DNA from 2 places in the Exiguobacterium sp. UBA7533 genome. Region 2 is predicted to be linked to the other one. Evidence: predicted binding sites of a transcription regulator. Region 2 holds the regulator's gene; the other holds the start of a gene.
What was found. The regulator Rex, encoded in region 2, represses fermentation and respiration genes when NADH is low (regulators of the CRP and FNR family bind a similar motif). The targets are predictions, from matches to a motif close to TTGTGAAATATTTCACAA.
Positions count from the first base shown of each region.

Region 1: the regulator Rex is predicted to act here: its motif matches at 1,875-1,892, upstream of B2U10_RS12100 (formate/nitrite transporter family protein).

Region 1 is NZ_DLMP01000011.1:111,862-116,221, reverse strand. It holds gene B2U10_RS12110 (YitT family protein) at 124-990, opposite strand; gene B2U10_RS12105 (hypothetical protein) at 1,127-1,729, shown strand; gene B2U10_RS12100 (formate/nitrite transporter family protein) at 1,913-2,749, shown strand; gene B2U10_RS12095 (YkvA family protein) at 2,785-3,204, opposite strand; gene B2U10_RS12090 (aminopeptidase) at 3,303-4,360, shown strand, end outside.
Region 2 is NZ_DLMP01000018.1:183,429-187,788, reverse strand. It holds gene B2U10_RS15455 (hypothetical protein) at 1-332, opposite strand, end outside; gene B2U10_RS15450 (ATP-binding cassette domain-containing protein) at 332-2,233, opposite strand; gene B2U10_RS15445 (redox-sensing transcriptional repressor Rex) at 2,401-3,060, shown strand; gene B2U10_RS15440 (twin-arginine translocase TatA/TatE family subunit) at 3,060-3,257, shown strand; gene tatC (twin-arginine translocase subunit TatC) at 3,265-4,044, shown strand; tRNA gene B2U10_RS15430 (tRNA-Ala) at 4,149-4,224, shown strand.

The sequences.
Region 1 (4,360 bases), on a different contig from region 2:
GAATAGGGAGAAGAAAGTAAAAAAATCAGTATTCCTAATAAAAAAGCAGGAAAGCTGGTGCAATACGAGAAGCTGTTTTAAAGTAAACGAAATAGAAAAAGCACAGCTAGGCTGCGCTTGAGTTTAAAACGAATACGAATGTTCCTTATAATTCCCAAAAACAGTATGGATTTCTGAGAACGTAACGAACGCGTTAGGTTCGACAGAAGAAACGATTTCTTGCAAACGAACGATTTCATTATTTTGAACGACGACATAGACCATTTTCTTCGTTCGGTTGGAGTATCCTCCCCGTGCATCAAGGATCGTCACACCACGACCAAGTTCTTTTGTGATGACTTCATTTATTTCATCCGCCTTTTCGCAAATAATGATACATTGCTTAGAAGCGGAATAAAAACTGTAAACCGTTTGAAGAGCTTTGGCGCGAACGAAGCTCATGATAAGAGCATACATAACGTGTTTCAAATCGAAGACCCACCATACCAAGATATAGATGACAAGATCTTGCATCAGAAATATGCGAGGAAGTGGCCAATTATGAAAACGAGCAAAGAAAAACTTTCCAAGAATATCGAGTCCACCTGTCGATGCGCCACCAAAGAAAATCAATGCCATTGCAAGACCAGAGACTAGACCGGCAAAGATGGAGGCAACAAGCGGATCATTCAACGACTCGGGAACGATCTGAGTCGGAATCCAGTCGATTAAAAAAGAAGAGGCAACCACAATGATGCCAGATAAGAACATGAATCGCTTTCGTAAGAAACGGAAACCTAAAAGGAAAAGGGGAATGTTTAAGAGCAATTGGGTTAATCCGATTGGAGTGTGGAAAAGCTCTTGAATGACAAGCGTGATCCCCATGATACCACCTGATCCGATATCATTTGGAGATAGTAGTAAGCTGATGTACAGGGAATACAGCAACGTACCTATGATTAAAAAACTGATTTTTTCAACTCTCTTTTTCTGTGGGTGTGTTGTAGTCATGGCATTATGATGAGTGACCTCATGCTCCTCCTTCTGTGAGTATCTGCCTGCAAGAGTACGCCCATATGCATAAAATTTCAACCCTTCTTATGAAAAAAGATGAAAAAGGGTAAGTTTTTTTAGGAAGGTGATGAAAATGAAGAAAACATTCTTGATTATAGGCTGTATTTGTTTAGGCGTATTGGTGGGGATTCGTCTTTTTCAACAACCAGACGAAGAAAACCAACGATCTATTTGGCATGATGGTGATCTCGTAGCGAGACAAGTCGGTGCTTCCATGATGAATACGGTAGCTGTTCGCCAATTAGCTGAACAACTCCCGTTTTCATCAGAATTAAAACAGGTAGATGTCGAAGGAGAGTCGTTACGGCTCGCTTATGACGTCACAGGCAAAGAACGGCGTGCTTGGATCGGGACCGATACTGGTACATTACAAATGAATCAGGATTTCTTGAACGCTCGCTTATCAAAAGTACTTATGCATCATACGCTCGTTTTATTTTCGACGATTCCTGACTTGACCAATCTTGAAATTCACTATACCGATCCCTATTCGAAAGCTGATTTTAAGATAGATCGTAGCGCGTTCGATATCTATACACCATCTGACATCGAACGCGCTACGTCATCGTCTGGACGTTTTAATCGTGTCGTCATCGATGGATATGTGCTTGATGCCTCCAGACGACAAACCTTTTTCGAGCGTTTCGCATCAGGATTTTCAATTCAAACTAATTAATTGTATAAAGCAAGAAAAGGCATTTTTCACAATCTCGACACAATGATATCGTTTACATCTCGTTCTTTTATGAAAACGATAAAACAGGTCGATTCAAGACTTGAACATCTCTTAAGATGGAAGTATCATAATAAATGAATAAACATTGTGAAGTGTTGAACAAAAGAAAGAGAGGTTTCTACAATGAACGAGGTAGAAGCATTAGAAGGATTACGGAATAAAGCAATCAAGTCGACACGTATGCTACAACTGCGTCCTCTCGAATACTTAGTTCGTGCCATGTTAGCGGGGATATTCATTGGATTTGCAATAATTTTTACCTTAAAAGCAATTAATGGGCTGTATATGGCAGAATCACCTGTCGCGACACTTGTCGGTGGATTGACGTTCGGAGTGGCACTCGTCTTGATCGTTTATGGCGGTGCAGAACTGTTTACAGGGAATACGATGTATTTCACGACGGCAACGATGCGCGGCTATACAACGAAGATGGATACGATGAAAGTCTGGTTGATTTGTCTGATCGGAAATGGTCTTGGAGGATTAGCATTCGCACTACTCTTCTCTCAAACAGGTATCTTACAGGAACTTGGAATGAACAATTGGTTGTTTGCTGTATCGGAAACAAAAATTCATCATTCGACGTGGGAAATCTTTACTCGGGCAATCTTCTGTAACTGGATGGTCTGTTTAGCAATTTTCATTCCGAAGAACATGAAGAATGAGTTAGCGCAAATCATGATGATGATGGTACTTGTCGCAGTCTTCTTCGCATCAGGATTTGATCATGTCATCGCAAATATGGCATTGTTCTCTATCGCATTAATCGTGCCACATCCGGATACGATTACGTTTGCAGGAGCCATGCACAATCTTTTACCGGCTTTAGCTGGGAATATCATCGGTGGAGCAGTCTTCATGGGAATGATTTATACGTGGTTGAATAAAGAAAAACTAGAAATAGATGAATCACGTCAATCTACGGCACCGGTTCATATCGCTTCTAAACAAAATGCATAATGAAAAAGCAGCTGTCGCGACAGCTGCTTTTTCATTCATTCCATATGTTGAAAGCGATCAACATCTGCGGCGAGTTCTTCGTAAATCGTCTCGACGATTTGTGCGTCATCAAAGAGTCCGAGGACGTTATCGTCCGGTAAGGCGTCAACAGGAGACGTAAAGTACAGAACTGCCGTTAGCAATAATTGTTCTTGCTCCGCATGCATCTCGAATTTTTTCTGATAGAGGGCACGAAGCATTTCGAGTAGTTGTTTTAATTGGAAATAAAGGACGAGTTCTGCCTCGCGTTCGATATCAGAACTTTCCGTAGACGCGATATCTTGTGTCAGATGTGCGAGTCCGATTTCTGCTCGAATCAACAATTCTTGTTGTGCTTTTTCATCACCGACGAGATCGAGTGCCTGTCGGTGAAAATACGTATAAGCTGATTTAAAATCTCCGGGTGTGAATTCCATGATGATGCCTCCTTCTCTTCTCTTTCTAGTTTCGCCTTATTTCTTGCAAAATTGCAACTATTTCGTGAAAATAAAGATACAAGAAAGGGGATTACATAATGCCGACACAAGCAGAATTACAACAGTACGCGTCTTTAGCAGTGCGTACCGGGATCAATCTACAGCCAGGACAACAACTTGAGGTGCGAGCGGGAATCGAGAACTTACCACTTGTTCGCGAAATCACACGTGTAGCATATGAAGTAGGTGCTACGCAAGTATATGTACAATGGTCAGATGATGAGATGACGAAAATCCGTTATTTTGATGCACCAGAAGACTCGTTTGATACATTCCCGGATTGGTTAAAAGCACGTTACGATCAGCTTGCAGAAGAAAAAACAGCATTCTTATCGGTCGTCAGCGAAGATCCAGATTTATTAAATGGTGTTGATTCAAGTCGAATCGCGCGTGCGAATAAAGCAGCTGGTATTGCTCTCGCCAATTGGCGAAAGTTCGTCATGAGTGACAATGTCAGCTGGTGTGTCGTAGCAGCACCTTCTGAAAGCTGGGCGAAGAAAGTATTCCCTGATGCAGAGGAATCGATTGAGGAACTGTGGGCAGCTATTTTGAAGGCAACACGTGCTGATCAAGCGGATCCGGTTGCTGCATGGGCGGATCATGATCATAATCTGCGTTCAAAAGCGAAATTCCTGACAGAGAAGAAATACAAAACATTGCATTATAAAGCGCCAGGAACAGAGTTATCAATTGAATTACCAGAACGTCACGTTTGGTTAGGTGGCGGTGGTCCGAATGCAGATGGTGTTGATTTTATCGCGAATCTGCCGACTGAAGAAGTGTTCACATTACCGAAGAAGACAGGTGTTAACGGTCATGTCTCGAGTACGAAACCACTCAGCTACAGTGGTAACTTGATTGATGAATTTACTCTTTGGTTCGAGGACGGAAAAATCGTCAAAGCGGAAGCGAAACAGGGGCAAGAAGCATTGGATGATTTAATTTCCCTCGATGAAGGTGCCCGGTATCTCGGAGAAGTCGCGCTTGTACCACATCGTTCTCCGATTTCTGATTCAGGTATTTTATTCTACAATACGTTGTTTGATGAGAATGCTTCGTGCCACTTAGCGATTGGTCGTGCGTACTCGACGTGTCT
Region 2 (4,360 bases):
AGTGCCCAAATGCCGACACAGCTGATCAAGAAAGCGGTGAGCGGTGAGACACTACCGTAATACGATAGGATCAACGGGTCAGTGAGTTCGACGAATAGTTGTGTCGTCAGGAGCGTACAGCATAATCCCGAGAGTAAACTGACGAAAAGACCGCTCCATGTCTGGATGACGAGACCAATCATACAAGAAATCAGGAGAAACAAAGGAAGCGCAGCATTAAAGGCATCCGGCCGGATGAAGGTCGACACGTAGTCCGCATACATCGGTACGAAATAAAGGATGCCGGATAGCAGTCCTTGAATCAAGTTAATGAAAAAGCTTTTCGTCCGCATCAGTGTTGGTTCTCCCATCGTTCCATCAATTCGAGTAGATCGACATCGATCTGGTCCCGTTCCGCAGATAACGCTGTCGCTTTTGGAATATCATTAAAGACTTCCGGTTCGCAAAGCAACTGTTCGATTTCCGCTGAACGCTGTTCGAGCCGTTCAATATCTTGTTCGAGTTGTTCGATTTGCTGACGGCGTTTTTTTTCTTCTTTCTGTGCTTCTTTGTCGATCGTCTTCGATGCCGTGACTTTTGCAGCTTTTGCCTCTTCGGCTTCAAGGCGAGCGATTTCTTCTTGTTCGGCCTTCTTCTCTGTGTAGTACGAATAATCGCCGAGGTATTCTGTCACACCAGCTTCACTCATCTCGATGACGCGTGTCGCGATCCGATCGATGAAGTAGCGGTCATGGGAGACGAAGAGTAGCGTACCTTCATAGTCGACGAGAGCGTTCTCAAGGACCATCTTCGAATCCAGATCCAAGTGGTTCGTTGGCTCGTCAAGGATGAGGACGTTCGTCTTCCGGAGTTTCAGTTTTGCGAGCGCGAGACGTCCGCGTTCGCCACCAGACAATTCATGAACGATTTTGAAGACATCGTCGCCGCTGAACAGGAATTGTCCGAGCACAGAACGGACTTCTTGTTCGCGCATCAGTGGCCATTCGTTCCAAATCTCATCGATGACACGGTTCCGGTCATTGAGTTCCGCTTGCTCTTGATCGTAATACCCGATCGAGACGCCGGTGCCGAAACGGAAATCACCGAAGAGAGGACGTAAACGACCGACGAGGACTTTTAAGAGCGTCGACTTCCCGATTCCGTTCGGTCCGACGAGTGCCAGTGATTCGCCGCGTTGCAAGCGGAACGTGATGTCTTTTGAGACAGCTTCTTCGTAACCGATCGCCAGTTGATTGACTTGAAGAACGTCATTCCCGCTCTGTTTTTCGATTGGGAAGGAGAGGACCGTACTGCGTTCATCTCCATCTGGTCGATCGAGCCGGTCGACCTTCTCGAGCCGTTTTCGAACGCTTTGAGCACGCTTTGTCGTCGTCGCCCGAGCGATGTTTCGTTGAATGAAGTCCTGCATCTTTGCGATTTCTTCTTGCTGCTGTTCGAACTGTTTCATTTCTTGATCGTACAATGCCGCTTTTTGCTCCAGGTACTTCGTATAGTTCCCCGTGAACTTACGACAGACATTACGTGAGAGCTCATAGACGACATTGACGACTTGATCGAGGAAGTACCGATCGTGCGAGACGATCAGAACGGCACCACGATAACCACCGAGGTAACTTTCAAGCCAAGCGAGCGTATCGATATCCAGGTGGTTCGTCGGCTCATCGAGAATGAGAAGCTCTGGTGCTTGCAGGAGCATCTTCGCTAAGGCGAGCCGTGTCCGTTGACCCCCGGACAATGTCTGGATCCGGCGTGAGTAATCGTCTGGATAAAAGCGCATGCCGTGCAGGACGGAGCGAATATTCGCTTCAAACTGATAACCACCTGCTTCTGAGAAGTCATGTTGCGCTTGATCGTACGTCTTCAGAAGTCGATCGTAAGCGACCGGGTCGTTCAAGATGTGCTCCATGCCCATCTCGATTTCCATTCGGCGCAGTGTCCGTTCTTGTTCTTGCAGATGTTCAAAGACGGTCAGCATCTCGTTCCAGATCGTCTCATTCGATTCGAGACCACTGTCTTGCGCGAGATAGCCGATTTTGACATCTTTACCTTTCATGATATCGCCCGAGTCATGACTGAGTTCACCAGCGATGATTTTGAGCAAGGTTGATTTACCGGCACCATTTCGACCGACGAGCGCAATTCGGTCGCGCTCCTGTACTTCTAGTTTGATATTTTCTAAAATCGGCTCGACGCCGAATGATTTCGAGAGTTGGTTGACTTGTAAGAGTATCATTTCCATCCATCCTTCCACCCTTTAGTCTATCACGAACAAAAGCGCGAGGTCCTGCGGAATATATTATTTGTGACTCTATGTGAAGTGGTTTACAATCAAGGAGAGTAGAAAGCTTTTTGCAAAGATTTGGGTGCCACGATGGATGTGGCCGAAGGGGGAACTGCAGGATGAATGGACCAGACACAAAAATTCCACAAGCGACAGCAAAACGGTTGCCGCTATATTATCGTTTCATCCAAAGTTTATACAATTCAGGTAAGCTCCGCGTCTCTTCTGCTGAGTTAAGCGAGGCGGTGAAGGTTGATTCAGCAACGATTCGTCGCGATTTTTCCTACTTTGGGGCGCTAGGGAAGAAGGGGTATGGATATAACGTTCAACATCTCTTAACGTTTTTCCGGAAAACCTTGAATCAAGATGAGGTGACGAATGTCGCCTTGATCGGGGTCGGTCATCTCGGAACAGCGTTTGCAAATTATAACTTTTTAAAGAATAATAGTACTCGGATAGTCGTTGCGTTTGATGCGGACGAAGAGAAGGTCGGAACAACGACGCATGACGTTCCAATCTATCATGTTTCGGACATGAAAGAACAAATCGAAGCGAATCAGGTCGATGTCGCCATCTTGACGGTTCCATCCCAGTTCGCACAGTCAGTAGCGGATGAGTTAGTCGAGTATGGTGTGACAGGCATTCTGAACTTCACGCCTGCACGGTTGAACGTGCCAGCGAGCGTTCGGGTTCATCACATCGATTTATCGATCGAGTTGCAGTCGTTAGTTTATTTCATGAAGCATTATTCGCAATCAGCTGAAGGAGTGAAATCATAATGGAAAACCTTATCCCGCTCACGTTAGGTATCGGACCTGCGAGTATCGGATTAATTGCTGTCGTCGCGTTGATCATCTTCGGACCGAAGAAGTTACCGGAATTCGGTCGTGCTGCCGGTCAAACATTGAAAGAGTTCAAGAATGCCACGAACGGCATCATGGACGACGATAAAAAGGACGAACCGAAAGAGAAGTGATTGAATCATGACGGTTGATCAAGAACAAAGCATGACGTCGCACCTAGACGAACTGCGTAAGCGGATTGTCTGGTCGCTCCTCATCGTCGTCGTCCTGTTCGCTGTCGCATTTCCGCTCGTCCGACCGCTCGTCCGTTTTCTGCAAGCGGACTTAAAAGAGCTCGGTATCGGATTAAATGCCTTCAACGTCGCCGATCCTTTAATGTTGTATTTGAATCTTGCGTTCATCATCGCGCTGATTTTAGCGTCACCGTTCTGGATGTATCAACTGTGGGCATTCGTCCGACCAGGGCTTTATGAAAAGGAACAAAAAGCAACACTGACATATATTCCAGTCATCTTCTTTCTATTTTTGGCTGGTGTAGCCTTCTCGTATTTCTGGTTGCTTCCTTTCTTGCTCGAAGTCTCAACGGATCTCGGGAAAGAATTGGGGATCGAGCAAGTCATCGGGGTCGAAAACTACTTCAGTTTCTTGATCCGGTTGACGATGCCGTTTGGTCTTCTCTTCCAATTGCCGGTCGTGACGATGTTCCTGACACGTCTTGGTCTTGTGACGCCATATTTCATGCGAAAGAATCGGAAATATGCGTATTTCGCGCTGTTCGTCGTTGCGGCATTGATCGCACCGCCGGACGTGACGTCACACTTGATGATCTCAGTGCCGTTGTTCGTTCTCTATGAAATCAGTATCTTGATTTCTGCGCGGACGTATAAAAAGGTCTTGATCCTCGAGCAACAGGCAGAGCTTGAACGACAGGCGGATTTGATGCGTGAATTGAATAAATGAATCGTGAATTCCTTCCAGCAATTTCGGGAGGAATTCTTTTTTATGAAAGCGTTATGTTTATATTGATAAAGCAGTTAGCGATGCGTATACTAAAGATAATTCATGGGGGCTTAGCTCAGCTGGGAGAGCGTTTGGCTGGCAGCCAAAAGGTCGTCGGTTCGATCCCGATAGTCTCCACCAAGTGCATACGTTCAACTCCTCGAGTGCTCGAGGAGTTTTTTTATGTTCCCAGTTAAATTCCTTCCAAATATAAAATGTCACCAAAAAGAAATAAATTAAAAAAATAGACAAATATAAATTGTTTATTTCCATTAAC